DNA from 2 places in the Blautia aquisgranensis genome. Region 2 is predicted to be linked to the other one. Evidence: a T-box and tRNA genes for the amino acid it is inferred to sense, from the RefSeq annotation. Region 2 holds a T-box; the other holds one or more tRNA genes.
What was found. A T-box is a leader RNA that pairs with one kind of tRNA and senses whether it is charged. The one in region 2 lies ahead of pheS (phenylalanine--tRNA ligase subunit alpha), so its partner is inferred to be a tRNA-Phe.
Positions count from the first base shown of each region.

Region 1 (15,708 bases), on a different contig from region 2:
GAGAACCTGTTACTTTACAGATCCATTTAACTTTCCTATTCAGATGAATTCCCTGGGCTCTTAGAACATGATTGATATTTTGAATGAGTTCTCTTTTGTCCTTGTTCTGATGCAGTTTTGTTAATCTGATGATTTCCTTTTCCAATTTCATTTTTCTTTGCTCTTTACGCTGTGTTGTTCCCATTTGTTTTTCCTCCTGAATTTTAAAATTTTGTATAAAAAATAGGGACACTCTGCTGCAAGTATCCCTATCTTCTATCAATGTATTGATAGCGCTATATTCACTTTCATAATCCAGGATTTTTTGTGTTCCCCGTACCGAGGTCTAAGGCAACCACAACGGTTACTTTGTTTACAAGTACCTTTTCCTTGTGATTTTCCTCTAATCTGTTGAAACTGAAAAAGTCAACAAAGTGCGTAAATTCAAGGATTTCTAGGTATGTTTCCTTTGTAGTCTTACCACAGTCTCCACATGTGTGCTCTGCGGAAACATATCCGTAGTAGAAACCTGTTTCAGCTCATACTCTTCTTCACAAAGTATCTTCAGGTCTCTCGCCAGTGTGGCGCTGTCGCAGCTTACATATACGACCTTCTCCGGCTTCATCTTCAGGATTGTATTGAGCAGTACCTCATCGCAACCCTTTCGTGGCGGATCTACAACGATCACATCGGCATAAACACCGTTCTTCTCGTATTCCCTCGGCAGAACCTCTTCCGCTTTTCCCACGAAAAATTCCACGTTTTCAATTCCGTTGAGTTTCGCATTTTCTCTTGCATTATCAATGGCCTGTGGTATGATCTCCACGCCGCGGACAAATTTCGCCTTCTGTGCAAGAAAAAGCGAGATCGTTCCGATTCCGCAGTACAGATCCCATACGGTTTCGTTGCCGGTAAGTCCTGCGTATTCCAGTGCTTTTCCATAAAGCTTCTCCGTCTGGATCGGATTGACCTGGAAAAAGGACAGTGGCGAGATCTGATAAGATACACTTCCGATACTGTCCGTTATATAGGACTGTCCCCAGAGAAGCCGAAGCTGTTCACCGAGAATTACATTGTTTCGTTTTTTGTTTACATTGACTGTAATGCTTGTCATCCCCGGAATTTCGCAGAGAGATTCCACCAGTGCTTTTTCTGCAGGAATTTTGTCGCCGTTTAAGATCAGGCACACCATTATCTCATCTGTATGAAATCCATACCGGATCATAATGTGACGCACAAGGCCTTTGCCAGTGGTCTCATCATAAGGCTGAATATGATACTTTTCCATATGTCCAATTACACAGTCCAAAACATCTTTATTCTGTTTTACACCCAGGATACAATCCCGGTTCTCAATAATAGAATGCGTTCTTCCTGCGTAAAAACCGGTAATGATCTTTCCGTCTTTATTTTTTCCTACGGGGAACTGGGCTTTGTTGCGGTAATGGTATGGTTCTTCCATTCCCATGATCGGTTCCATTTCAAGATCCTTAAAACCTCCGATCCGCTCCAGATGACCGCGAACCTTTTTCTCCTTAAATTTCAGCTGTTCTTCATAGGACAGTGCCTGGATCTGGCAGCCGCCACATTGACGTGCTATGGAGCAGGCTGGTTTCACACGGTATGGGGACGGTGTGATCACCTCCATCAGACGGCCATAGCCGTAGTTCTTTTTTGCCTTGATGATCTTAGCTTTGATCCTGTCACCGATCACGGCATCTTTCACAAAAACGGTGAAGCCATCGGCTTTCCCGATACCTTCACCGTCAACTCCGCAATCTTCTATATCCAGGGTTAATATATCATTTTTACGGAATTCCATTAATTAAATATCTCCTGTTCTTCTTAAATTGGACTCAAAAAAACGGTTGTAGCCAAGCCATTCTTTTTTTCCTTTGTCTGCATGGAAGATCTCTGTCAGCGTCTCCATTCTTGCATCTGTATTATCTGCAAGATTCAAAGCAACTGCCTCTGCAAGTGCAGGTTTTTTCGGAGATCCGTACTCCAGCTCACCATGATGGGCAAGGATACAATGGATCACCTGATTCTCAATCTTCTCCGGAAAATCCGGAATTTCTTTCACCAGATCGTGTACCATCTGTGCTCCAATCATAATATGTCCCAGAAGCTGTCCCTCATCTGTATAATCATTCATCGGAAAAGCAGAAAGCTCCCTGGTTTTTCCAACATCATGAAGAAGTGCTGTTGTGATCAGAAGATCTCGGTTCAAAAGAGGATACGCATTCGCCATATAATCACAGAGACGTGTCACTCCAAGAGTATGCTCCATCAGACCGCCGATGAATCCGTGATGCACAGTTTTCGCTGCTGAATGTCCCTCGAACACTTTCATAAATTCCTTATCTTCTACAAAAAGCTTCTTCAGAAGCTGGGAAAGATACGGATTCTTCACACTGTCTATCAGAGCCATAAGCTGACTCTGCATATCATCCACACTGTTCTCGCTGACCGGAAGATAATCTGCCGGATCATATTCACCCTCTCCGGCTTTGCGGACTCTCTTGATGTTCAGCTGCATGGCACCTGCAAAACTTGTCACATCTCCCATGATCTCTATATAATCCAGTGCATCAAACTCATCGATCCCCAGAGAATTCGGGTCCCAGATCTTACCATCGATCACACCGGTCTTGTCCTGAAGGATCAAATTCTCATATGGCTTACCATTCTTCGTCATGGCTGCCTGTTTCTGTTTACAGAGATAAATTCCGTTTACTCTGTCTCCCTCGTGTAATTCATTTAAAAAACGCATAAATTATTTGCCTTTCTATTCCCTTTACTTTATTCAGTATCATAACACATTTTACTTTCCTTTGCTACGGAAATCATGTAAAATAAGAAACAGAATGTCTTTGCATGTATCCTGTGTTATATACAAAGGCATACAAAGTAACAAAAGTAACAAAAAGGAGCAACAATGAACAAAAAAGCATATAAAGCACTTGAATACTATAAGATTATAGATCTGCTCACAGACAAAGCCTCTTCCCCTATGGGAAAAGATCTCTGCCGGAAGCTTACCCCTTCCACAGATATCGAAGAGATTCGTTCCATGCAGCTGCAGACCCACGATGCCCTTGCCCGCCTCTTCAAAAAAGGCGGCATTTCCTTTGGCAGTGTCAAGGATATCCGCGGCACACTGAAGCGACTCACCGTTGGCAGTGCACTGAACGCACCGGAACTGCTTTCTGTCTGCAGTCTCTTAGAGAATACCGGCCGTGTCAAAGCCTATTCCCGAAGTGACCGTGACGATGGAATGACCGATTCCCTTGACGGAATGTTTGCGGCACTGGAGCCTCTGACACCACTTAGCACCGAAATCCGTCGCTGTATTATTTCCGAAGATGAGATCAGTGACGATGCCAGCAGCACACTTCGCCAGATCCGCCGCAGTATCAAATCAACCAACGACCGGATCCATACACAGCTTTCTTCCCTGGTTTCCGGAAGCGCCCGAAACTATCTTCAGGATGCCGTGATCACCATGCGTGACGGTCGTTACTGTATTCCCGTAAAAGCCGAATATAAAGGCCAGGTTGCCGGTATGATCCATGACCAGTCCGCTACCGGTTCCACACTTTTCATAGAGCCGATGGCTGTTGTCAAGCTGAACAACGATATCCGTGAACTGGAGCTGAAAGAACAGAAAGAGATCGAAGTGATTCTCGCTTCTTTAAGCCAGCAGGTTGCTGCCGAGCTGGAGGCGATCCATGCCGATCTTTCCATTATGGTTCAGCTGGACTTTATTTTTGCCCGGGCAGCCCTTGCTATGGATATGAATGCCAGCGAACCAATTTTTAATACTGAGAGACGGATCCGTCTGCGTCAGGCAAGGCATCCTCTGATTGATAAGAAAAAGGCTGTCCCTATCGACATCCGCCTGGGAGATGATTTTGACCTACTTGTTGTAACAGGACCAAATACCGGTGGTAAAACTGTTTCCCTGAAAACCGTTGGACTTCTTACTCTGATGGGACAGTCCGGTCTTCACATTCCTGCTCTTGACCGCTCCGAGCTTGCACTTTTCCGCGAAGTCTACGCAGATATCGGTGATGAGCAAAGTATCGAGCAATCCTTGAGTACCTTCTCTTCCCATATGACAAATGTAGTTTCCTTCCTCAGATCTGCAGATCAGGACTCTCTGGTTCTCTTCGATGAGCTTGGTGCCGGAACCGACCCTACCGAGGGTGCAGCTCTGGCCATCGCGATCCTGTCTCACCTCCATGAACAGGGAATCCGCACTATGGCTACCACACATTACAGCGAGCTGAAGGTCTATGCTCTTTCCACCAAAGGCGTGGAGAATGCCTGCTGCGAATTCGATGTGGAAACCTTACGACCTACCTACCGTCTCCTCATCGGTGTTCCCGGAAAGAGTAACGCTTTCGCTATCTCTTCCAAACTGGGACTTCCGGACTATATCATTGACAAGGCAAAGGAGCAGATCAGCGAACAGGATGAATCCTTCGAGGATGTTCTGACTTCTCTGGAACAGAGCCGTGTCACCATCGAAAATGAGCGTGCAGAAATCGCCCGCTATAAAGAGCAGGTCGAAGAACTTAAGAAGAATCTCCAGGAAAAAGAAGAAAAGCTAGATGAACGTAAAGAACGGATTCTCCGCGAAGCCAACGAACAGGCGCATGCGATTCTCCGCGACACCAAGGAATATGCAGACCAGACCATGAAGCTTTTCCATAAATTCCAGAAAGATCACGTGGACACTGCTTCCGTGGAAAAAGAACGCCAGAATCTGAAAAAACGTATGTCAAAAGCTGAAAAAGGCATGTCCTCCAAACAGCAGAAACAGAAACCAAAGAAAGAGTTGAAACCATCGGATCTTTCTCTTGGTGACACAGTAAAAGTACTGAGTCTGAACCTCAAGGGAACTGTTTCCAGCCATCCGGATTCCAAAGGATACCTTTTTGTACAGATGGGTATCATCCGCTCCAAGGTACATATCTCTGATCTGGAACTTGTGGATGAACCAGTGATCACCACTCCGTCCATGCAGCGTACCGGTGCAGGAAAGATCCGTATGTCAAAAGCAGCCAGCATTTCCACAGAGATCAATCTTCTGGGAAAAACTGTGGATGAAGCTGTGGCAGAGCTGGATAAATATCTGGATGATGCCTATATCGCACATATGAAATCCGTCCGCATCGTTCACGGTAAAGGTACCGGTGCTCTCCGTAAAGGTGTACACAATTATCTCAAGCGTCAGAAGCACGTGGCATCCTTCCGTCTCGGCGAATTCGGAGAAGGCGATGCCGGTGTGACTATTGTAGAATTCAAAAAATAAAAAAAGGAGCTTATCATGGCTACAAAACAAAAAATTCTCATTGTTGACGATGACAACAATATTGCAGAGCTTGTGGCTCTCTATCTCACAAAAGAATGCTTTGAGACCAAGATCGTAAATGATGGCGAAGAAGCCCTGAAGCAGTTCCACCTTTTTCACCCGGATCTCATTCTCCTGGATCTCATGCTTCCGGGAATCGACGGTTATCAGGTATGCCGCGAAATCCGGCATACTTCCGACGTACCGATCATCATGCTCTCTGCCAAGGGCGAAACTTTTGACAAGGTTCTCGGTCTTGAACTGGGGGCTGATGATTATATCATCAAACCTTTTGATTCCAAGGAACTGGTAGCCCGGGTCCGCGCTGTTCTGCGACGGTTCCATGTGAAATCACCAGCTTCCGCCCCTAAGGAAAAATGTGTTTCCTATCCGGACCTTGTGATCAACCTTACCAATTATTCAGTGACATATATGGGACACCAGATTGATATGCCTCCAAAAGAGCTTGAGCTGCTTTATTTTCTGGCTGCCTCTCCCAATCAGGTTTTTACAAGAGAGCAGCTTCTGGATCACATCTGGGGATATGAATATATCGGTGACACCCGAACTGTCGATGTTCACATTAAGCGTCTGCGTGAAAAGATCAAAGACAATCCTAACTGGGCGCTTTCCACAGTATGGGGCATCGGCTATAAATTCGAGGTAAAAGCTTCATGAAGCAGCATCTCTACACCAAGCTTCTGATTCTTTATTTTGTGATCGGAGGAATCTGCTTTCTGCTGCTTTCCTCCGGTGGCTCCTACCTCGTAGAAAAGAAGTTGGAAAAAACTACCGGTACTTCCCTTTACCGGACAGCCAGCCATATTGTTTCCCAGGATGAGATCCGGCAGGCGGTAAAAAATCCTGACAGCCAGAAGCTTTCCCTCTCTCTTTCTTCTGCTGCCTCTTTTGAAAATGCAGATTTCTGGATCATGGATACTGAAGGAACCGTTCTTATAAACACTTCCGAACACGACAGTGATACCGGACATATAAAAGTTAAGGATTTCAGTCCTTCTGACTATAATGAGAAATGCTATTCCTCCGGTACATTTTATGGGACATTCAAAACTGCCCATTTAACAACAGTCGTTCCTGTAAAAGATACCGATCAGGTCATCGGTTATCTTGCGGTTCATTATCCAATGAAAAATCTCTACGAAAGCCGCAGCAATATCATGGAAGTAATGATCATCATCTTCCTTGTGATCTACGCATTGTTTTTCAGTTTTCTGCTGGTATATTTTTACCGGGTACATAAGCCCTTAAAGGAAATCCTGAAAGGCACGCAGGAATTCGCCAACGGAAATCTTTCCTACACGATTCCTGTAGATTCCGAGGATGAAATGGGATATCTCTCTCATTCCCTCAACTATATGGCAGATAAACTGAACAAAAACGGAGAATATCAGAGACAGTTTATTTCCAACGTTTCCCATGATTTCCGCTCACCGCTTACTTCAATCAAGGGTTATGTGGAAGCTATGCTGGATGGCACGATCCCACCGGAAATGCAGGAAAAATATCTCAAGGTCATTGCATTTGAATCTACCCGTCTTGAGAAGCTTACACGAAGTCTCCTCACCCTGAATGAACTGGACGTCAAAAAACGGATGATGCATATGCGCCGTTTTGATATCAACGAAACGATCCGCACCACTGCCGCTACTTTTGAGGGAACCTGCTCAGAACGTAATATCCGCCTTGAGCTCCGTCTGGCAGGAAAAGAGCTCTTTGTCCGTGCCGATATGGAACAAATCCAGCAGGTACTGTACAATTTATTGGACAATGCTGTAAAATTCAGCAACGATAGTTCCTCTATCGAACTGGAAACAACAGTAAAACACGGAAAGGTATTTGTCTCTGTAAAGGATCACGGCACCGGCATCCCGAAGGAAAGTCTCCCACGAATATGGGACCGTTTTTACAAGATCGATGCTTCCCGGGGAAAAGACCGCAAGGGTACCGGCCTCGGTCTCGCCATTGTAAAAGAGATCATCAATGCACATAAACAGAATATCAATGTGATCAGCACCGTTGGCGTAGGTACTGAATTTCTCTTTACACTTGAAAAGTCAAAGTAATCTCTGATCTTCTGAAATGCTATAAATAAAAAGAACTTTCTCATCAGACTATTAACACTGCATCACAGTCTGCAAGAAAGTTCTTTTTATTTCCATTTACGTTTTATTTTTTATTTCCATTCATAATTCCGCAGATGCCCTTCCAGGTTCATATGTATAAAATTATGCTGTCTCAGTGCTTCGTAAAGTACGATCGCAACAGAATTGCTTAAGTTCAGCGAACGAATGTCTCCGATCATAGGAATCCTCACACAGTTTTCCTGATTGTTTACCAGGATATCTTCCGGAATACCCGCGCTCTCTTTTCCGAACATGATAAAGCAGTCATCCTCATACTGCACATCTGTATAACTCTGTGGCGCTTTCGTTGTTGCATAATAAATCTTTGCACCTGGATTCTTTTTGAGAAAATCCTCATAATCCAGATATCTCGTCACATCCAGATGTTCCCAGTAGTCCATACCTGCACGCTTGATAGCTTTCTCATTCAGACGGAATCCAAGCGGCTCTATCAGATGTAATCTGGTTCCTGTAGCCACACAGGTTCTTCCAATGTTTCCTGTATTTGCCGGAATCTCCGGCTCATGGAGCACAATATTTAAAACTCCCATTTCTATCCTCTTTTCTGCTGTTCTGTCATTTCTCCGGAATTCTCCCGGAAACGGTTGATCTCATCTTTCGCCGGACGTTCCAGATATCTGGCGTTTCCGCCGCTGTAGAGAAGCCGGTCATTTCCGGAATTGGTCTGTCCGATCACTGCAGCCATGATTCCTTCCCTTCGAAGCTCCTGCACAAAAGCATCTCCGCCTGAGATTCCCAGAAGGATACTTCCTCCGGATAGAAGCTTATAGGGATTCACATCAAAGATCTCACAGATCTCGATGGTTTCCTGACGAATAGGCACAGTCCGAAGATCTACTTCCAGTCCTACCCCGGAAGCCTCAGCCATCTTCCAGAGTGCGGCAAGAAATCCACCTTCGCCCATAAGGTATCTGGCACTGGCACCAGCTTTTTCCGCCATTTTCCAGACTTTATTGTTTTCTTCCAGCCTTCCGGTTCCATATATCTCCGGAAGTCTTCTGGCATCCTCCAGAAAACGTTCTGCAAAAAATTCTCTCAGCTTCTCATGCCGGTTCTCTGTGAGCCATGCAGTTCCTTCCGCTGCCACAGCTCCTGCAACGATCAGCTCGTCGCCCGGCTTAAGAATTCCGTCTATTTCCGCTTGTAATGCCTCGAGGGCTTTTTTCCCAAGTTTCATACGTATCGCCTTAGTAAATGATCAGCGAAAGCACAGTCGGAACTACCATTGCAAGAACCAGAATAACTGCAATGATCGCTGTGATCACTTTTCTTTTTTTTGGATCAAACATTCCCATAATTTTTATTCACCTCATCTGTAATATCCGTTAATTTCGCATTGTTGGTCAGCGGATCCCTGTGCATATAGTCGAAAAGAAACTTTCTTCCATCCCGGAACACTTCGATATGTGCGGTTTTCGGAATTTTTTCTGCTTTCCGGTAATCCCAGACCAGGCGCTCATACGGCTTCTGATCTGATGCAAAGGATGGTCTGCTTTTCAGATTTTCTCTGAGATAAAGATCCAGAACCATCACATCTGAAAGTCCTTCCTGTGGAATCTCGCTGTGTTCCCCGGCAAATTCCATAAGGATCTCATAACGTCTCATTCTGGAATGGGAGATCTCGGAATATCCCTTCTTCTCATAAAATCTGCCCAGTGCCTCGTACATCTGGAACGGATCTTCAAAATACTGTTCCAGAAATACAAGGGTATTTTTGAACTGACCACTATTATAATACACTTCCACCATACTTTCCACCATTTTCAGCTTCAAAATTTCGCCATAGTCAAGCCACGCTGTGGAAAGTACCTCATATGGTTCCCTGTCTTTATAAAGGATCTGGTATTCTTCCGTCATCTCCATCATATGAGATCCTTTAAGCACCTTCAGAAAACCAAGCTGGAACTGCTCCGGACGCATAGCATACACATCACAGAAGGATTTGTGAAAGCTCTCGTAATTTTCATACGGAAGGCCTGCGATAAGATCAAGATGCTGATGGATATTTCCAAAGCTGTGGATTCTGTCCACAATCATCCGCAATTTCTGAAAATCCATGGTTCTGTGTATCGCTTTGATCGTCTCCGGATTGGTAGACTGCACACCGATCTCCAGCTGGATCAGTCCCGGACGCATGGTTTTCATCAGAGCCAGCTCTTCCTCACGGAGAAGATCTGCCGAAATCTCAAAATGAAAATTCGTGATTCCATTATCATGCTCTGTGATATATTTCCATATTGCCATGGCATGATCGTGCTTGCAGTTAAAGGTACGGTCCACGAATTTCACCTGCGGAACTTTATTGTCGATAAAAAACTGCAGCTCTTTTTTCACCAGCTCAATATCGCGAAAACGGAGCTTCTTATCTATAGAAGAAAGACAGTAGCTGCAGGAAAACGGACAACCTCTGCTGCTCTCATAATAAATGATCCGGTTCTTAAACTCTGTAAGATCTTTATATGCAAAAGGTACTTTGCTTAAATCCATCAGCTCTCTCCAGCCTGTGTGTACGATATTCGGGACATCCAGCTCATCACGGAATGCCACACCTTGGATCTCTTTCAGATTTTTGGGATTCTTCTTAATATAATAGCCTGCCAGCTCATGGAAAGTTTCTTCGCCTTCTCCTACCATTACACCGAAAAACGCTGGATTTTTCCGGAGAAATTCCCTCGCATCATAGGACACCTCAGGACCACCTGCCCAGAAATCGGTCTCCGGAAGAATTTTCTTCAGGTCCGGAGCCAGCTCCTTTACAAAAGAAATATTCCAGATATAGCAGGAAAAACAGACAACATCCGGCTGCTCCAGATAAATATCTTTCAGAATCTCATCCCGGATCTGATTGATCGTATATTCCCGGATCACGACCTGGGGGCTGTATTTACCTGAACAGGATTTCAGATTATATACCGCCAGATTGGAATGTATATATTTCGCATTGCATGCTGCAAGTAAGATTTTCAAATTTATCTTCTCCTTGATTTTATTCTTTTCGATTTCTGATTATAACGTTCCTTTCTGCGGATGTAAAGTAAATCGTACGTTGTGTTTACCCCCGAATCAGAGTATAATTAGTTACTACTTACAAAATTTTTATATAAGGAGTACGATTTAATGGACAGAAACAGCTGTCTGAAATATTTTCAGACCTTTCCTTTCTGGGAGCATATGACAGAAACAGATCAAAATTTTCTTCTTGATAATATCCATGAGCTTCATTATCCGGCAGGTGTTGCCGTACAGTCTGAAGAGAAGCAGTGTCTGGGAACCCTTTTTCTCCTGAAGGGAGTTTTAAGAGTTTACCTTCTCTCCTCCCAGGGAAAAGAGGCCACGCTGTACCGTTTAAGGGACAATGAAATCTGTACGCTTTCTGCCTCCTGCATGCTCTCAGCGATCACCTTTGATGTACAGATTGACGCCGAAACAGACTGTGTTCTTCTGCTTCTGCCTGCAGTACCTTTTTCCAGACTTATGAAAAATAACATCTATCTGGAAAACTTTATCTATAAACTGACTACCGAGCATTTTTCCGATGTAATATCCGGAATCGAGCGGACGTTTTTTCTGACGCTTCCACAACGAATTGCTGCATTCCTTCTGGATGAAGCCGCAGATACCGGTTCCGATGAGCTTCTTCTTACCCAGGAAGCAATCGCGCGCTCCATCGGAAGTGCAAGAGAAGCGGTCAGCCGCAGTCTTAAAAAAATGAGCAAAGACGGCTCTATCCAGATCTCGCGGGGATCGATCCGCATTCTGAACAAAAGCCGTCTCTATGAAATGATGAATACTTTATGATTTTTTACTGAAGTGCTTCCTCAAGTGTTGCCTTCGGTGTCAGTCCAACATAACGGGCTGTCTCCTTGCCGCCTTTGAATACAAGCAGTGTAGGAATGCTCATGATCTTATACTGCTGTGCAATGGATGGCTCCTTGTCTACATCAACCTTGCCAACTTCATATCCGGCCTCTGCAAGCTCTTCTACGATCGGAGCCTGACGTCTGCACGGTCCGCACCAGGTAGCCCAGAAGTCTACCAGTACCGGTTTCTCTGCATTTAATACCTCTGCCTCAAAATTGTCTGTTGTAAAAACTTTTGCCATGATAATTATTCCTCCTTATTTTTCATGAAAAACCTGATTCTATTATATATTTTATACAGCTATCAGTGTGTGCAATTCTCCAGAAGCTATGCCTGCTCTTTCAGAAGCTTCCGCACATACTGACAGGCGGAAAGGCCTGCCTGTGCTCCGTCGTGAACAGCCTTGGCTACCTGAAGAAGACCGCCTGTACAGTCTCCGGCTGCGTACAGCCCCGGAACTGTAGTCTCCATATCTGCATTGACCTTTATATTGCCTTTTTCATTGAGCTCAGCTCCGATCTGACGGGCCATCTCTGAGCTTCCCGCTGTGCCAAGTGCTACAAAAACACCCTCAGCCGGTTCAAAGGACGTAGCCTCTCCTCCTGCTTCCTGCATACTCATATCACTCTCCAGACGGATTCCGGATACCCGCTCATCGCCTTCAATTGCCTGGATCTTCATGGTATTTACATCAATGGAATTCTCTCTGGAAAATTCAGGTTTCTTTCCATCGGTAAAGATCGTTACATGAGAAGCTGTATGGGAAAGTTCTTCTGCTTCATGCAGAGCAAAGTCGCTGTTTCCAAGAACTGCAACTTCTTTGCCGCGGTAGAAAAACGCATCACACACTGCACAGTAGCTGACACCCTTTCCTTCAAATTCCTTCACACCCGGAATCTTCGCAGTGGCTCTCTTGCTTCCTGTTGCAAGTATCACACTTCTTGCCTCAAGATCACCTGCTGTAGTCTTCACCTCAAAGGTATCAAAGCCACCCATTCCCACAACCTGGGCATCCAGGATCCGAACGCCAAGTGCTCTGGCCTGTTCCAGTCCTCTTTCAAAGAGCTCTTTTCCGGAAAGAGGCTTCTCAAGTCCATAGTAGTTCTCAATCTTCTCTGCTTTTTCCAGGGAACCGATCCCTGTATTTATGATCAGCGGATCCATATTTCCTCTTGCTGCATAAAGTGCAGCTGAAATACCTGCCGGACCTGCACCTATGATAATGATATTTTCCATTTCAGACACCTGCTTTCTTCTTCGTTCTTTGGAATCTGTTCTATAATATACACTCTGCTGCTGCCCATTTCCGTGACCTGGTCACTTTTGTACTGAAATCAGTAATATTATATCACATTTCCCAGGTTCTACGCAGCCTGAAATCTTGCACCTGTTTCTCTTCTATGCTATTATTATAACAGTTTGTCCGAAATAATCAAAACCATTTATAAGGAGATTTACATACATGAGAAATTTTGAATATTTTGCCCCCACACGGGTCATCTTCGGAAAAGATACACACCTTCAGATCGGCACTCTTCTCAAAGGGCAGAACTGTCATAAAGTGTTGATTCATTATGGCGGACACAGTGCAGTGAAATCCGGACTGATCGACGAGATCAAAAAAAATCTTGATGAAGCCGGTATCGCCTATGTCACTCTGGGAGGTGTTGTTCCCAATCCGCGTCTCTCCAAGGTAAGAGAAGGAATTGAACTCTGCCGCAGGGAAAATGTGGATTTTCTGCTTGCCGTAGGCGGCGGAAGTGTAATTGATTCCTGTAAGGCAATCGGCTACGGGCTTGCCAATCCGGAGACTGATGTGTGGAAGTTCTTTCTCCGCACCGAAACTCCGAAAGCCTGTCTGCCGGTAGGTGTCATCCTTACCATCGCAGCTTCCGGAAGCGAGATGAGCAACTCCTGCGTTATCACTAATGAAGAAGGCTGGCTGAAACGAAGCACTGCGCGCAACGATCTCTGCAGACCGCGTTTCGCCATTTTAAATCCAAGACTCACCTATACTCTTCCTCAGTATCAGACTGAGAGCGGCTGCGTTGATATCCTGATGCACACAATGGAACGCTATTTCGTAAACATCGAAACCATGGAGATCACAGACAGTATCAGTGAATCTCTGATGCAGACTGTGATCTACAACGCACGGATCCTTATGAAGGAACCTGATAATTATACTGCAAGAGCAGAGATCATGTGGGCAGGAAGTCTTTCCCACAACGGGCTTACCGGATGCGGGACCGGTGGCGGTGACTGGGCATGCCACCAGCTGGAGCACGAGCTTGGCGGAACTTATGATGTGGCTCACGGTGCCGGTCTTGCCGCTCTCTGGGGAAGCTGGGCACGCTATGTTTATGAGGCTAATCCGGAGCGTTTTGCCCAGTTTGCAACGAATGTGTTTGAGATTCCATGCAGCCTTGATTTTAACAAGACTGCTCTTGCCGGTATTGAAGCCATGGAAGATTTCTTCCGTTCCATCCAGATGCCGACCAGCCTTCATGAGCTTGGCCTTGATCTCTCAGAAAAAGAAATTCACGACCTCGCATTCAAATGCAGTTTCGAAGATACGCGTACCATCGGTGTATTCCGTCAGCTGAATATGAAGGACATGGAAAAAATCTATCTGGCAGCAAGATAAAGCACGATAAGATATTGCAGATGTTTTTACGAAAATCAGATTTTTTGAAAAAACATCTGCAATTTTTTTATTTTTCCGCTTGCAATCCACACATAAATGTGTTAAAGTAACAAAGTACTCGCAAGAGCACATGCCCAGATAGCTCAGTTGGTAGAGCAGAGGACTGAAAATCCTCGTGTCGCTGGTTCGATTCCGGCTCTGGGCATTATTTTTTTGTCCAAAAAAAGACTGCCTTTCCGCTTTAGGCAGTCTTTTTTAGTATAGTTTTTTGTTTTTTACTGAAGCAGATAAACCTCCGTGTAGAATACACCTTTCTGTTCTGCTTCTGCGTGCGTTGCCACATACACATCAATACAGTTGGTACGGATCGCGCCACCACAGTCCTCTGCAACATACACCTGACCATTGATAACTATCTTAGAACCATACGGAATCTGACTCGGATCTACAGCGATCGTACGGTTAGTCGTTGCTGTCACACCTGTGGATGTGATTCCATTAGACCACGGTCCACAACAAATGCTGCAAGGACAGTAATGGGTAACACGGAAAGTTCCAAGTGGCTTCAGTGTTGCATCCGAGGAAACCGATATCGGAGTTCCCTCTTTAACACCTTTCGCTGTTGAATCAGAACCGCCCGTAGAAGTCACGCCATCCACTGCCTCTGCAAAAACTCCCTCTCCGGAGCTCTTGGTAAGGGAACCTGCTTTTGTCTCCTTTTCCTGTTCTGCCTTAGCTACTTCTGTATCCTGATATCCTTCCAGAGCGTTAGTTGGAATATATCCTGTCTGTTCCGAGCCGCTGTCATCCGTATATACGATCCGGCTCCAGATGTCATCGACTGTTCCTGTTCTTTTAATCTCATCGTCCTGAAGAACTTCTCCAACAACTTCTCCGTCTTTTCTGCCTGGATAATCCAGGATATCGCTATCTTTCGCCGCTGTGACAGTATCTGTAAATTTATTCACAGTTTCCGTATCACTGAGCACGTCGTCCTGTACATAGCCAATGATCTTATCCTCGCCATCTTTCTGAAATGTGACCTTACTCCATCCATTATCACAGACCGCTACTCTCTCCAGCTTCGTTCCCAGAAGCACAGATCTGAGCTCTGTACCGCTGTCCCCCGGATTCGATCTGATCACTGTATTTTTCGCTGTAACGTAAAGTGTGTCTGTTTTCGCCAGCGCATTTACTGTATTTCCTGCCCCATCATCGATCTGAAACTGCTGGGGCGTTTTTTTCTCCTGTGTATATGTATTCAGTGTAGCCTCATATCCCGGCACCTCTGCGGATGCTGATACGGGAAACAATACGGAAGCACACAAAATAACTGCAAGAAGCCTTTTTCGCATAAAAAATCCTGCCTCCTTTTTTCGGCATTCTGCTGTTTGTCCCGACTATCATAGCATATCATATCGTATTTTGCAATTTTACAGGGTCATCTTCAGAAATTTTTAACAAAAAGATCACATTTCTTAACTGGTCAAATCTGTACACAGCAGTTACAATATTCTTATGAATACAAAAACGAAAAATCCCAAACTCACAAAAAAACAGCGTCAGCTTCTCCGTGTACGGCAGGTACGCAGACAGAAAATCATGCTTGGCTGTCTCTTCCTGGTGATCATTGTCTGCCTCATTTCGCTCTTTATGCGTTTTCCGTCCAGGCAGCAGAATGCTTATCAGATCAATTC
Region 1 is NZ_JBBMEJ010000013.1:36,066-51,773, forward strand. Features, by position in the region: gene WMO28_RS11255 (hypothetical protein) at 1-184, opposite strand, end outside; gene rlmD (23S rRNA (uracil(1939)-C(5))-methyltransferase RlmD) at 434-1,801, opposite strand; gene WMO28_RS11265 (3'-5' exoribonuclease YhaM family protein) at 1,805-2,752, opposite strand; gene WMO28_RS11270 (endonuclease MutS2) at 2,918-5,299, shown strand; gene WMO28_RS11275 (response regulator) at 5,315-6,016, shown strand; gene WMO28_RS11280 (ATP-binding protein) at 6,013-7,422, shown strand; gene trmL (tRNA (uridine(34)/cytosine(34)/5-carboxymethylaminomethyluridine(34)-2'-O)-methyltransferase TrmL) at 7,533-8,033, opposite strand; gene WMO28_RS11290 (AIR synthase-related protein) at 8,036-8,680, opposite strand; gene WMO28_RS11295 (DUF4080 domain-containing protein) at 8,785-10,470, opposite strand; gene WMO28_RS11300 (helix-turn-helix domain-containing protein) at 10,621-11,301, shown strand; gene trxA (thioredoxin) at 11,306-11,605, opposite strand; gene WMO28_RS11310 (FAD-dependent oxidoreductase) at 11,692-12,600, opposite strand; gene WMO28_RS11315 (iron-containing alcohol dehydrogenase) at 12,827-14,011, shown strand; tRNA gene WMO28_RS11320 (tRNA-Phe) at 14,144-14,216, shown strand; gene WMO28_RS11325 (3D domain-containing protein) at 14,287-15,366, opposite strand; gene WMO28_RS11330 (lysozyme family protein) at 15,530-15,708, shown strand, end outside.
Region 1: it encodes a tRNA-Phe, which carries the amino acid that the T-box ahead of pheS (phenylalanine--tRNA ligase subunit alpha) is inferred to sense. The anticodon was not compared.

Region 2 (15,708 bases):
GATACCATGCGTTTCATTATCATTCCGCAGGCTGTAAAAACCATCCTTCCGGCAATGGGTAATGAGTTTATCCAGCTGATCAAAGAAACATCTATTTTAGGTTATGTAGGTATCATGGATCTGACAAAGGCGGCAAGCTATGTTTCTTCCCGTACTTATCAGATGTTCATACCGCTGATCGTTGCAGGTATCATGTACTATCTGATCGTGAAGTGCCTGAGCCTTCTGCTGAAGAGATTTGAAAGGAGACTGAGAGAAAGTGATTGATGTTAAAAATCTGAAAAAGTCCTTCGGGGACGTACACGTATTAAAGGGAATCACAACTCACGTAAACAAGGGGGAGTGTATCTGCATCATCGGTCCGTCCGGCTCCGGAAAATCTACATTTCTGCGCTGCCTGAACCTTCTGGAAAAACCGGAGGAAGGAGAGATCACCGTAAACGGACAGCAGCTTCTGGATCCGAAGCTGGATGTAGATAAATTCAGGGAAAATGTGGGAATGGTTTTTCAGCATTTTAATCTGTTTCCCAATATGACAGTATTAAAAAATATCACCCTTGCGCCGGTGCGCCTTGGCAAATGGAATGTAGCGGAAGCTGATCAGAAGGCGAGGGCTCTTTTGAAAAGAGTCGGCCTTGAAGAAAAAGCCGATGTCTATCCCGGAAAGCTTTCAGGCGGACAGAAGCAGAGGGTTGCTATCGCCAGAGCATTGGCAATGAATCCCCAGGTGCTTCTGTTCGACGAACCAACGTCAGCTCTTGATCCTGAGATGGTCGGAGAGGTTCTTGAGGTTATGAAAGAGCTTGCAAAAGAAGGTATGACCATGCTGGTGGTTACTCACGAGATGGGATTTGCAAGGGAGGTCAGTGACAGAGTGCTCTTTATGGATGATGGGGTGATTCTTGAGGATAGAAATCCGAAAGAACTCTTTAGCAATCCTCGGGAGGAAAGGACGAAGGAGTTTCTTTCTAAAGTGTTGTAGTTTCTTAAAAAAAAGTTCTGCTTTGAGAAAGCGGGGAAATTCGTGGGGAGGGGAGGCACTCGAAGTTGCGAAGCCCGTTTCCCCTCCCCACACCCCTCCCCTCCGGCCACGCCGCTGTGATGCGATGTTGGATGCTCAACACATTGGAGATGTTGAGGGATTCTTCGCTTTTGGTTGTGTTGCGTTGTGCCGATGTGGTTGTTGGACGAAGGGGTATTGGCTCCGTACGGAAGTGCTGCTTCGCAGCTGTCCTGTTTGTGGTGGGATTCTGCTTTGCTTCCTTAACAGTCAATATTGTCTCTGTGATTACTTTATATCTCGCCAAGTTCAGAGAACAGACCCACGAGCGGGCCGCTTTCTCGTCCGTGTGGTTTGATCGGCTCTGCGTTCCACTTTGAGTAGCGTGGAATACAGGTAGCCTACGATACCTGGCACTGCCGGAACGTTTTTTCAGGCGTGCCCAAGAAGGGGGTGGGTGAGGGGGATCTTCGGGCTTCGCAACTCTGAGATGGTCCCCCTCACGGTTTTGCCCTACGCATTCCCAAACAGTAACATCCATCCAAAAGCTTTGGGATCTTCATAACGGCAATTTTTTAAATTACCTTATGCTCCAGCCACCGGCGGCTGTGGAATCGCCAGGTGAAGATGATTCCGCGGATCGTCCAGTCTGCGAACATTCCGATCCAGACACCCATGGGGCCGAAGCCCATGACTCGGATCAGAAAGACGCAGAGGCAGAATCTGCAAGCCCACATAGTGCAGCAGGAGGTGATCATGGAGAATTTTACGTCTCCGGCTGCGCGTAAGCCGTAGCCTGGGACGAATGCCATGGTCCAGACGAGAGGTTTTACGATGGTGATCCAGGTTACCATATGGATACACATGGCTGCACTTGTTTTTTCCATGCTGCCCAGGATGGTAACGGGTCGGGCCAGGGCGTAGACTGTAAGACAGCTTACTATGATGACCACTTCTGCGATCACGCAGAGTTTTTTTATGTAATAGACTGCTTCGTCTTTGCGGCCGGCACCGAGGCACTGGCCTACGATGGTCATCAGGCCGACGCCTACACCGATGGCTGCGATTCCATTTAGGTTCTCCAGGATGTTGGTCATGGCCTGGGCTGCGATGGCCGCTGTTCCCAAAGTGGATACGGTTGACTGGATCGCAAGCTTTCCAAGCTGAAACATGCTATTCTCAATTCCGGAGGGAATACCAAGGCCAAGAATACGGCGAATCATAGCCCAGTCCGGACGAATCTTCAGATAATCCCGCACTACGATTGGCTGGCGGTCTTTTCGAAGCTGGTACAGAACTACCACTGCACAGAAGATTCGGGAAACGAGAGTTGAAATCGCTGCGCCTGCAACTCCCATATGGAATACCCAGATCAGGATCGCATTTCCCCCGATGTTCATTACGTTGGAAATCATGGAGATGAGCATCGGCCCTTTTGTGTTATCCTGGGCACGGAAGATCGATGCTGCCGAATCATACGCTGCTATAAATGGAAATGACAATGCCGTATAAAAGAAATAGGTCTCCGAAGCACGCATAACGTCTGCTTCAACTGCTCCGAATATCAGTCGCAGGAGCGGTTTCTGGAAGATCAGGCAGATTGCAGATACAGCCACGGAGATCGCTGTGATGATAAACAGAACCTGTCTGGCTGACATGTTTGCTCTCTCATAATTCTTCTGTCCGATATACTGTGCACATACAATGGCGCCTCCTGCTGCAAGTGCCGAAAAGGCCTGTATCAGAAGCACATTAATGGAATCCACCAGGGATACCGCAGAAAGAGCCGCAGATCCCACATTGCTTACCATCATGGTATCTGCGGTTCCCATTATTGAATTCAATATCTGTTCCAGCACTACCGGAACCAGAAGGTTGCGTATCATCCGGTTCGTAAACATATGCTGCTGTTCCATCTTTTCATCTCCTGCATTATTTTATTAGTTCGTCCGGATATAAATTGTCCGAATTTTATCAATCCTGTATTCTTTGACATTATACCCTTTTCTTGCACTTTTTCCAATATATTTTATGTATTTTTCTCGATTTTTCGGAGTTTTTTTGTGCAAACTATGCAAAAATAATTTTACTGTTTATCATTCATTCCGTCGGATATACCTTCCTGCATCTTTTCTTTTACAGGTTCCGGAACATCGATCAACTTAAAACGATAAAAAATTCCATAAATATAAGTCACACCCCGGATGTCGCCCAGCGCCTTGGGACGATCGACCATAGTACCTTTCTCTTTAATATTGCGATAAGCCATGCGTACAGAACTCCACGCCAGACTTTTGCTGTTCTTTCGCCGGTCGATCCAAAGCTCTTTCGTGTAGATTCCGTTTCTTCCTTTTTTCAGAGTATAAGTAAAATCCAATCCGGAATACGTCTTAAACGAAACTCCCTGAAATGCAATAATACGCTCCCAGAGATCCTCCTCCGAAACTATTTCTTCCATCTGCAATTTCCTCCCTGTCTTTTGTAGGCAAAAATAGTTGTCCAACTTAAAAATAATATTCTCCTGAGATACTGCTAATCGCCACATTTTGTTTCATGATAGCACGAAAACATCCCTCTCACAAGTCCACATTGCGTCCCATATTCCATAAAAAGCTGGCATGTCACTGTCACACTATAGCCCGCAGCCTGTTTTTTTGATGCACAGGAATCATATAATAACTGATTTCGCACCATAACTCACTTTTTTTATTATTGGACACTCTGTATTCAACACATCCTACAGTAGAAAATCTATTTCCCAGATGTTATACTATAATAATCCGTCAGATGAAACATACTCATACTTTGAACGCAGAATCTTATCTGGCACTACAGAAAAAGGAACTTATTTTTATGCAGAGAATCATCACCTACACCATCAAGCCTGAAGATTCAGGAATCCCTATTCTTACTTTTCTTCGAAAAAACGGTTTTTCCAAGCACATACTGACCACCATGAAGCGTGCTGACCATGCCATTCTTCTTAACGGAGAACCGGCTTTTGCAAGGACACTTCTCAACGAACATGATGTTCTACGCATTCTCGTTCCGGAAGAGACCGGTCCGGAGGAACCTATTATTCCTGTAAAAATCCCTCTGAACATTCTCTATGAGGATGAAGACATCCTGGTTTTGAATAAGCCAGCCGACATGCCGGTTCATCCTTCTGCCGGAAACTACGAGAACACACTGGCTAACGGTGTGGCCTGGTATTATAAGCAGCAGGGAAAAACTTTTGTTTACCGCTGCATCAATCGCCTGGACCGTGACACCACCGGTGTTCTTGTTCTGGCTAAAAATCCTTTAAGCGGCGCGCTTCTCTCCGCCCAGATGAAACAGCGCCAGATCCGGCGCACTTATCTCGCGCTCACTGACGGAATCCCTCCGGAAAAGGGGACAATTTCCGCGCCTATCGCAAGAATGGACGACTCTGTAATTACCAGAGAAGTAAACTTCGAAAAAGGAGAAACTGCAGTGACGCATTATGAACGGCTTGCAGTCAGCAACGGCTATTCCCTGGTAGAACTTCATCTGGATACCGGCCGTACACATCAGATCCGTGTGCATATGAAATACATTGGTTGCCCTCTTCCCGGTGATTTTCTCTATCATCCGTTTTTTGACAAAATCAAGCGCCAGGCACTCCATTCTTTTCAGTTGGAATTCACACATCCAATAACCGGAAAACCTTTGTGTTTTCTTGCCCCTGTACCAGAAGATTTCCAAAAGGCATTTTAACCTCTTAATATAAAAAGAAGCCCCGAACAGCTTCCACGCTATCCGGGACTTCCCAACACTCTATTCTTTCTTCTTATCCGCCGAACTTTTCCCAGTGCTCTCACTATCTGCACTATCCGGGCTATCGGCGCTCTCTGTCTTCTGATCCCCCTGCATGATCTTATTCAGCTCCTGGATCATCTCCTCATCCTTCAGCCGGAACTTCACCTCCACACGCCTGGACGCATCCTTATCCACATTACCATCCGCATCCAGAACAGGATCCGCCATAGAATGACCATTTACGGTAAGACAATCCTGCAGCTCCTGAACCTGCGTATCCTTTAAAAAATCCCCCTCAATATTCAAAAGATACTGTGCCACTGCAAGCGACCTCCTCTGAGACAGCTCCAGATTATAGCTGTAGTCTCCATCCGTATCTGTATAACCATCAATAATGATTTCACCCAGATACTTCTTATAGGAATCATTCAAAAGAACCTTACAATATGTCGGCAGTACCATGGACAACGTCCGTTTACCGGAATCCGTCAATTCAGCCTGGTCATAGTCAAACATAACATTTGCATTCAGTGTCAGCGCACCCGTCTGTGAATCAATATCCACATTCAGATTCTTCTTCGCAAATTCCTTTTGCAGCGCTTCTACAACCTCAGCCTTCACACCAATAATCTTATCGATCTGCTGCTGCTGAGACTCCAAAAGCTCCGTTTTCTCATCCAGTGACGACTGCTGTTCTTCCAGCTTCTCTTTCTGGGAAGACAGCTTCTTCTGCTGCTCTTCCAGTTTTTTCTGTTGCTCCTCAAGAGTCTTCTGCTGTTCTTCCAGCGTTTTCTGCTGATTCGTAAGCCGTTCTGCCAGAGACGACAACTCTTTATCCTGGGATTCGATTTTCTCATCCTGGCTCTTCAAAGTCCCCGCCTGTTCATCAAGCGCATTCTGTTTTTCAAGAAGCTCCTCCGTATATTTCTCCTGAAGAGCAATTTTTTCATCCCGCTCCTTCAGGCTGTCATTATAACTCTTCTGCGCCTGAAAAAGAGTCACACACATGATCAGAACAAAAAGAAGCAAAACACCTGCCATCATATCTGAATAGGAACGCCAGATGTTAAATCCTCCATCTTCTGGCCTTCGTTTTTTGTGCATCAATACTTCTCCCCTTTATTGTCTCAACTCAAAAGTCTCCCAACTCTTATTTATTAAAGAAGCCAAAACGCCCTTTCTGAACCACCTTGGTCATCTCACGGATACTTCTCTCGATCTCATCCAGCAGAGCCTCCTGTCTCGCACCCTGACCATCCAGAAGATCCTCCAGACTGTCAAGCTTCTCTTTAAGCTCCTGAGCTCCCGCACCGCTGCCATATCCCCATGGCTGGCCTGCGACCAGATGAATATCCCGATTATTTTTCGCAGTTTTAATCTCAGAAAGCAGTCTGCGTACCTCATCCAGTGTAGCGCTGACCATTTTCTGGCTCTCCGTAAATTCGTTCATCTTAATTTCAAAATTCTCGATCATTTTTTTATCTTCACGGAGAAGCTCTGCACTGATCTTATTCGAATCCGCTGCCGTTTTCATACCTTCAGCCGCACTGTCCACATACTGCCGCATAGACTCATTGCAGGACTTCCACAAAGCAGAAGACTCTTTTTCATTCTCATGCATATGCTCGGCAAGCTTCTCATAATCCCGCTTCTGAAGCTGCTGGATCATCTGATTATCACGCAGGATGCGGTCCGCAGTCTTCATATACTTACTCTGCATCTCATTGATTTCTTTGATTGCATCCTTCATCGCACGTTCCTGCTTCGTGAAAGTTTCACTCAGCTGGCTGCTCATCGTCTTGTAAAGCTCCGATGTGTATTCCGTGTTGTCCTTCTGTGCTTTCTTAAGTTCAGCCAGCGCATCATTAAAATCCTCGAACTGCATCTGGAACGATCCATGCATCTCACTTAAAAATGTGTCCAGAATCTCACGGATCGCATCCTGCTGCCCTTTCGTTACAGACGCAGTAAGCACATCCAATGAATCATTCATCTTCTGAAATGTAGGTGTGATCACCTTCTCAAAGCTGTCCGCCATCTGCACGGAAAACTGTTCTGCCATCTGTTTCATAGCCTCTGTCTGTGTTTTCTGACTGGAAACAAGAAGATTCCAGGATTCATTCTCCGCTGTCGGCAGAACCAGTGCATGAAAACGATCCAGAAAATCCTGCATAGCCTGTGACATGGATGAATAACCGCTCTTCATTCCAAAAGTGTACACCACCGACAGTGCAACACCATAAATCGAGGTAAGAAACGCAACCTTGATTCCATCTACAAGTGCCGATACCGAGCTGGTCATCACCTCATAATCTGTAGGCTGAAAATTCTTCAGCCCCCACACAAGACCGATAAATGTACCAAGGATACCAAGGCTTGTAAAAATATCCGGAGCCATCTCCAGCAGTCTCTTATGAATATGAACATCCACATCTTCAATATTCACAAAATCCTCCACCTCAGCGATTCCCTCTTCTGTCCGGCTGATACTGTCCACAAAATCATCCATTTTTTTGTCCAGATAACGATCACCGAAAATTCCTCTCAGCTGACCGATCTCTTCTTTTCTGGCTCTTCCCGGAAGCTGAAATACCTCTGTGATCTCCGCTGCTCCGTGCTTCAGAGCCGCTGTAAGATTCTCCATCCGATACAAGCCGGCAAAAAGTCCTACAGCATATATGATCACCATAATTCCAAGAAATGTAAAATTATAAAACAATACATTTCCGGAACCCTTACCCACATAAGCAGTAAGAGTAGCTGCTGCCACGGCCACAACCAGAAACAGCACTGTATTCATAAACTTTTTTCCCATGATCTGCCTCCCCTTTTTCTATTTTCGAAAAAAGTTTTCTTTTGTTCCATACTATCATAACATCATTCCCAAAACAACAGAAAAGGACAATTCTCGTCAAAAGAATTGTCCTTTCAGGCACTGATATTTCTCATACTTTTATACGACAGGCTGCATCATCACTGATCAGGATCCTGCGTCCCTGCACACCGACAATCACACCTCCAAGTATCCGGCTGATCACCTGTATGGTCTTTCCCTCACTGACATTGTATTGTCTGATCTGTTCCATCGTTTCCGGCATTCCCGTCATCCATTTAACCGTATAGCTCTCGCCTGCATTTGTCTCATTTAACGACTGCATATGCTCACCTCTTTTTTATGTTTCATACCATTGTAATAGTTTTTCGCTAATTAGTAATATTTAACTTTATTTTTCTGAATTATTTATTTGCTTTATCTATTTTATCTCTCTTTATTCTGATTAGTCAATCATAACCTGTGTATTTTTCACAAATTTCGTGTATAAAAAAGAAACGCAGAACAACCATTTCAGTTCTTCTGCGCTTCTTCTGTTTTTTTATGCGTAAACCCTGTCCTCTTCCAGAAGTGTCGTCTTACCATCCTTCACTTCCACAAGATTGATACAGCAGTTCGGCGGTACTGAACCATGCCAGAAATTCTTCGGATCATGATAGATATTCTGCAATAGTGCACGAACCGCACATCCGTGAGATGCTACCAGGATCGTTTTGTCCGCAAGGGACGGATCTGTTGTTTTTTCTTCCCAGAAATCTTTTGTCCGGGCGATCACATCAAAGATATTCTCACCATTTTCCGGGCGTTTAAAATTCACAGGATCTTTGAAAAATATCTCAATCTGCGGATCAATATAATTCCCTTCAGGATCTCTTACCTTGTCCCCCTCCAGCACTCCGAAATTGATCTCCTGAATACGCTTATCCGGTATGATCGGAATGTCTCTGTTTCCAAGTATACATTCTGCAGTCTGTTTTGCTCTCGACAGCGGGCTGGTAAAACAGATGTCAAATTTTACGTCTTTCAGAGCCTTTCCGGTTTCTTCCGCAAGACGGATGCCCTCCTTTGCAAGAGGAACATCCGCAGCACCCTGAAGCTTTTTCAGCTTATTCCATTCCGTCACACCATGTCTTACGATATAGATCAGCATCAGCTTCTCAGCTCGATTCCAAGTCCGTTCAGGCCATTCATGATCTTCTTCATAACAGCTGAGATCTCATTCTCACCAAGAGTCTTGTCATGAGCACGAAATACAAGAGAATAAGCCATGGACTTGAAGCCTTTCTCGATCTGTGCTCCCTCATAGATATCGAACAGCTGATAGCTCTCCAGGATATTTCCGCCTCTCTGGTCGAAGATTTCTTCGATCTGTCCTGCAAGAACCGCATGAGGAACTACAAGGCTCAGGTCACGTGTTACAGCCGGATATTTTGCGATTCCGGTGTATTTATGGTTGAAGCCTGCGAATTCCAGCACATCCAGGATATCGATCACTGCAATGTATGCTTTTTCTCCGATAGAATAGTTATCTGCAACAGAAGGATGAACCTCTCCGAGATATCCCACAACCTTGCCCTTATAGATCATGTTGGCCTGTCTTCCCGGATGCAGAAACGGCTTGCCGCTCTTCGGATCATAGGTAACTTTTTTCTTCATGCCGATTTTCTCGAAGAACTCCTCGCATACACCCTTCATATCGAAGAAATCGCCTTTTCCGTACATTCCAAGTGTAAACATGGTACGCTCGTCCGGAAGCTCTGTCAGTGGAAGAGACTTTGGAAGATAAATATTTCCAAGTTCGTAAAGACGAACATCTTTGTTACGTCTGTTATAGTTTGTGGAAAGAGATGCCAGCATACCGTTCAGTGTGCTTGTACGCATGATACTGTAATCCTCGCCAAGCGGATTGCTGATGGTGATGCCTTTGCGAAGCTCGCTGTCCTCAGGAATGCAAAGCTTGTCAAAAACCTTCGGGCTTTCGAAAGAATAGGACATTCCCTCAGAAAATCCACAATACTCAGCGATATCCCTTGCAACTTCCTGGATGCGAAGCTTGAACGGAAGCTTACCTGTAGTAGCCTCTCCTGTAGGAAGTGTCATCGGGATCTTATCATAGCCGTAGAATCTCGCAACCTCCTCTGCAACATCTGCATTGCAGTGAATATCCTGACGGAAAGTAGGCGCAACGATCTCATCTGTTTTCTCATCATAGGCCAGCTCTACACGTCCAAGATAACCGATCATATCTTCTTTTGTGATGTCTGTTCCAAGAAGCTTGTTGATCTTCTCCGGCTCAAATTTTACTCTGGATGGCTCTCTTGTCTCATTGCAGATATCAACCATTCCTCCGACTACCTCACCAGCACCAAGCTCTTCCATCAGCTGGCATGCACGGTCGATTGCAGCCTGGGCATTATTCGGGTCAAGACCCTTCTCGAATTTACCGGAAGCATCGGTACGAAGTCCGATTCTCTTGGAAGAAAGACGGATGCTTGTTCCATCGAAGCATGCAGCCTCAAAAAGAACTGTTTTTACATCATCTGTGATCATGGAATTCTCACCACCCATGATACCGGCAATGCCAACTGCTTTTTCACCATCGCAGATCATCAGAACGTTCTCATCCATGGTACGCTCCTGACCATCCAGTGTGACAAATTTCTCATCTTTTCCTGCACGGCGTACAACGATCTCTTTGTTTGCGATGGTATCCAGATCATATGCATGCATCGGCTGACCGAACTCTTCCATTACATAGTTTGTAATGTCTACCAGATTGTTGATCGGGCGGATTCCGTTGGAAGCCAGACATCTCTGCATCCATTTCGGAGACGGACCGATCTTCACATTTTTTACAACTCTTGCACAGTAACGTGGGCAGAGCTGAGGATCTTCTACAGTAACCTTTACGTAGTCAGAAGCCTTCTCATCATTTCCCTTGACCTCTACAACAGGCGGACAGAATTTCTTCTGGAAAGTTGCTGCTGCCTCTCTTGCGATTCCAAGGACTCCATAGCAGTCTACACGGTTGGAAGTGATCTCATACTCAAATACTACATCGTCAAGACCAAGTGCCTTGATCGCACTCTCGCCTACAACTGCATCCTCCGGGAAAATATAGATACCGTACTCCGGTGCCTCCGGGTACATTTCTCTTGTGCTTCCAAGCTCTTCAATGGAACACATCATTCCACAGGACTCAACACCGCGAAGTTTGCCTTTTTTGATCTTGATTCCGCCAGGAGTCATTTTTCCGTCATGACCACCTGCAACACGTCCACCATCAAGAACTACCGGAACCTTATCTCCCTCTTTTACATTAGGTGCACCTGTTACGATCTGTACGCTCTCTGTTCCGATATTCACCTGGCAGATGATCAGCTTGTCTGCATCCGGATGCTTCTCGATCTTGTCGATCTGACCGATCACGATCTTGTCAAGATCTGCATCCAGCTCTGTAAAGCCCTCTACCTTTGTGCCTGTTAAAGTCATGGCATCTGTATATTCCTGTGCCGTTACATCCAAATCCGGCACATATTTTTTAATCCAAGATAATGAAGTATTCATTTTGGTTGTCCCTTCTTTTTTCTATATTTAACTGAAAATCCAAAATCTGCCTTCTGGCTCTTTTAGAACTGTTTCAGGAATCTGCTGTCATTCTCATACAGAAGACGCATATCATCGATCTCGTATTTCAGAAGTGCAATACGCTCCAGACCTACACCAAAAGCAAATCCAGTATACTCATCCGGATCGATTCCACACATACGGAGAACGTTCGGATGAACCATACCACAGCCGAGAATTTCGATCCAGCCGGATCCTTTACAGAAGCGGCAACCCTTTCCGCCACATTTGAAGCAGGATACATCTACCTCAGCGCTCGGCTCTGTAAACGGGAAATGATGTGGACGGAATTTTGTCTTTGTCTCCGGTCCGAAGAGTTCTTTTGCGAACTCCTGAAGAGTACCCTTAAGATCTGCAAATGTAACATTCTTATCAATAACAAGACCTTCGATCTGATGGAAGGAAGGAGAATGTGTTGCATCCACCTCGTCAGAACGGAATACACGTCCCGGTGCGATCATACGGATCGGCAGCTTGCCTTTTTCCATTTCACGGGCCTGAACCGGTGAAGTCTGGGAACGAAGCAGAATGGAATCGTTGATAAAGAAGGTATCCTGCTCATCTCTTGCCGGATGATTCTCAGGAATATTCAGTTTTGTGAAGTTATAGTCTGCATACTCAACCTCAGGTCCTTCAACAACTTCATAGCCCATTCCAATGAAGATACGTTCAACTTCTTCCAGAGCGATAGTGTTCGGATGACGATGACCGATCTTTGCCTTCTTTGCAGGAAGTGTTACATCGATAACCTCAGCCTTCATCTTCTCCTCACGGACTTTTTCCTCAAACTCTTTCCTGGAAGTTTCCAGAAGCTCCTCAATTTTTGCTCTTGTCTCATTAACAAGCTGACCAACCTTCGGACGCTCCTCTGGAGCAACATCTTTCATACCTTTTAAGATTGCTGTAAGCTCACCTTTTTTTCCAAGATATGCAACACGCACATCATTCAGCTTATCCAGGCCCTCGGATTCCTCGATCCGTTTTCTGGCGTTCTCAGCCAGTTCCTGAAGTCTTTCTTTCATATCCATGGTCTATTTCTCCTTTAATATAAATGATCAATGATACGCCGCTATCCATCTTCCGCCGAAGCAAAAATGGGCAATAAAAAAACCGTCCCTTATAAAAGGGACGGAATATCCGCGGTACCACCCAGTTTCCCATGAAAGATCACGGGCACTTCTGTCTGCTTAACGCGCAGCATACGTCATCTCCTACTGTTATTTCAGAGAGGAAGCTCCGGTGGGAAACTCAAGAATTATCTGAACCCGGGGAAGCTTACAGCCGGTGACTTCCCTTCTCTGTGAGAAAATAATCCTCTCTAACACCTTCACAGCTTTTTCTGTCTTTTAATACTATGCCACAAGGTCCGCTTTCTGTCAAGCGCAAAGTCTGTAAAGTCATGATTCTTTGGAGCTGTTTTTTTCATTTTCTTTTCTGGTGAGCAGAGTTTTTACTGATTTCTGCGCCCGCCGGAATTCATTTTCGAAGTATGCGTTGATCTCCGCCCCGTACAGGATCAGATTCATACACACATACAGCCACAGCATAACCATGATCAAAGCCGTCAGACTTCCATACATATTTCCAAAATTCGGAAAAAATTCAAAATACAGAGAGAATCCGTAGGAAAAAATAAGCCAGCCTACTGCAATGATAAACGCTCCCGGAAGCTGGCTCTTAAACGTTGCCTTTCTGTTGGGAAGCACCTTATAAAGCACAAGAAAAACCACAAAAAGCACTGCAAATACCAGCAGAGTTCTCGCCCCCATGAGCTTTCCAAGGAGTCTTCCCAGAATCGGTATTGTCCTCTGTGCCGCAATCTGAATACGGTTTCCTAGGACAAGCATCAACAGGGTGACAATAATCGCCAGCACAAATAACAGCATATAAAAAACCGAATAAATACGGTTCGTCAGCCAGTTTCGTGTCTCCTTCACATGGTAGATCGTGTTGAGACCGTTGATTATGGCCTGCATACCTTTTCCTGACGCCCAGAGTGCCATCAGAGCGGATAATGGCACAATTGCCGTGCTTCTCTTATATACCTCAACTACAATACTCAGCACAAAGGTCTGAAGATTCCCGGGCACAAAACCTATGATCGCGTCACGGACAACATTGTAGCTTAGCGGTGTGTAACGGATCAATGTTGTAAGAAACAATACAAACGGAATAAATGACATGATCAGAAAGTACGCAGCCTGAGCGGCATATGCACTTACATGATCTCCATTTGCTCTCTTCACAAATCCCAGCATGAGCTGAATCAGGTTTCGTTTTTTCTTCTCTTCGTCCATGCTGACCCCCTCGAGTTTCTTTTTTACCAGGAAAAGCGCTCAAATCCGATCTTATCCTGGATCTCTGGAAAAGGCTTCACGGCCGGCTGCAATTTCTTATGCTCACCGATCATCTTCTCCATCCATAACATATGATACCAGCGGTTAAATTTGTAGCCGCATCTGTGGAATTCTCCCACTCTCTTGTATCCGAAATGCCTATGAAAATCCACACTGGCATTGGTAAGATATTCATCCTCTTTTTGAGGAACAGCAATGCAGGCATTCAGATTCAGAATTCCCATCTCCGCCAGCAGGCTCTCCAGCGCGCGGTAAAGCCTTCCACCGGCGCCGTTTCCTCTTCTGTCATGTTTCACATAGATGGACATCTCTGCACACCAGCCATAGGCAGCTCTCGGATGAAACGCCGAACCATAGGCATAACCCAGGATCTCACCATTTTCTTCCGCCACAATATAGGGATATTTTTTCTGGATGTCACGAATGCGCCTAGTAAATTCCTCCACGGACGGTGTCTCATATTCAAATGTGACCGCCGTTTTCTCAACGTAATAGGAATAGATCTCTACAAGTGCTGCCGCATCCTTCTCTTCTGCCACACGTATCTGCATTACTGTTCATACCTCTGTTTCTTCTTGCCACATTCTTGATCACACATCGCAGCTGTTTATTTTGTAAAAAAACGATAGATCGTCTCAGAGCTGTACTCCTCACCCGGTCGCAGAATCGGTGAATGGAATTCATCCACATTTACTGCATTCGGCTCAACCTGTGTCTCCAGGCAGAAGCCGTAACGGTCATGATAAACATGTCCATTCTTGCCTTTCTCTTCTCCGATAAAGTTACCGGCATAAAACTGTACACACGGACAGTCTGAGGAAACTTCCATTCCGATGCCCGACTCTTTGCAGTAGGCACTGGCAATGGAGCGCACATTTCCCTTTGCATAATTGTCTGTCACATAATTGTGGTCGTATCCGCCTGTAAACTTCAGCTGCTCAAAATCTGCCTCAATATCTCTGCCGATCGTCTTCGGGCTGTTGAAATCCATCGGGGTTCCCTCAACCAGCGCATATTCTCCTGTCGGAATCGCCTGGCTGTCTCTCACAGGTGTAAAATATTTCGCATGAATACATACCTCCTGGTCCAGCACATTGCCGCTTCCCTCACCCTCCAGATTAAAGTAGGAATGATTCGTCATATTGGCAACTGTCGCTGCATCAGAACGACCTCTGTAAAGGATCTTCAGCTCGTTCTCTTCCGTAAATTCATATTTCACGATAACTGAAAATTCTCCCGGGAATCCGTTCTCTCCATCCGGGCTGATGTGGAAGAAGTCCACACTGTTCTGTCCCTCGGAGATTTCTTTCACTTCCCAGAGCTTCTTCTCAAAACCATTCGGGCCACTGTGAAGATTGTTATGGTTCTCATTCTCTGTGAGGACTACTTCTTTATCGTCAATAAAAAATCTGGAATTCTCGATACGATTACCGCTTCTTCCAATGATCGCCCCGAAAAAGCATCCGTTCACTTCGTAACTCTGGATATCGTCATACCCCAGAACTACATCCCTCAGTTCTCCGTTCTTATCCGGAACACATACTTTAACCAGGATCGCCCCATACTGAAGAACCTCCACGTACGCGCCGGACTTGTTCTCAAGATGATAGATTTTTACTTCCTCCCCAGTAGGAAGTGTTCCAAATTTTCTCACTGAAACACCCATAATACCAATACCTCCCATATATGAAAAAAGAGCCATCAAGCGGCTCTATGTCTTTAACCGATTAATCCCGGGATGCCGTTCCCTTATTTTTGACGCCTAGCGGATGCTAGGTGGGTATCCTCAACAGTGTCTTCTGCCTACCACGACGAGAGGTCTGACATCCAACCTGCGATCTTGGATTCCCAAAATGTCAATGTAGGTTCAAAAAGAAAAGGGGGATCGAACATTCCAGGATTCGGTTTTCGTTGTGTTTATTATAAACCAGTATTTGTGCTTTTTCAACAGAAAATACACATTCTTAATGAATTTTATTATTTAATGTTAAGAATATCTCTTACCGCATCCGGCATATCCGGTGCATCCACAACTCTGTCATGAAGTACAGGTGCTGTACGGATCTCCTCAACTGCACGCGGAATCGGGACTCCTGAGAATCTGGAAAGTG
Region 2 is NZ_JBBMEJ010000016.1:45,637-61,344, reverse strand. Features, by position in the region: gene WMO28_RS12880 (ABC transporter permease subunit) at 1-267, shown strand, start outside; gene WMO28_RS12875 (amino acid ABC transporter ATP-binding protein) at 260-982, shown strand; gene WMO28_RS12870 (MATE family efflux transporter) at 1,576-2,916, opposite strand; gene WMO28_RS12865 (hypothetical protein) at 3,087-3,458, opposite strand; gene WMO28_RS12860 (RluA family pseudouridine synthase) at 3,854-4,738, shown strand; gene WMO28_RS12855 (OmpA family protein) at 4,799-5,884, opposite strand; gene WMO28_RS12850 (MotA/TolQ/ExbB proton channel family protein) at 5,931-7,595, opposite strand; gene WMO28_RS12845 (FeoA domain-containing protein) at 7,726-7,938, opposite strand; gene WMO28_RS12840 (histidine phosphatase family protein) at 8,155-8,763, opposite strand; gene pheT (phenylalanine--tRNA ligase subunit beta) at 8,763-11,180, opposite strand; gene pheS (phenylalanine--tRNA ligase subunit alpha) at 11,243-12,262, opposite strand; T-box leader at 12,362-12,580, opposite strand; gene WMO28_RS12825 (YhjD/YihY/BrkB family envelope integrity protein) at 12,638-13,537, opposite strand; gene WMO28_RS12820 (GNAT family N-acetyltransferase) at 13,561-14,148, opposite strand; gene WMO28_RS12815 (aldose epimerase family protein) at 14,205-15,263, opposite strand; RNA gene ssrS (6S RNA) at 15,324-15,501, opposite strand; gene thrC (threonine synthase) at 15,575-15,708, opposite strand, start outside.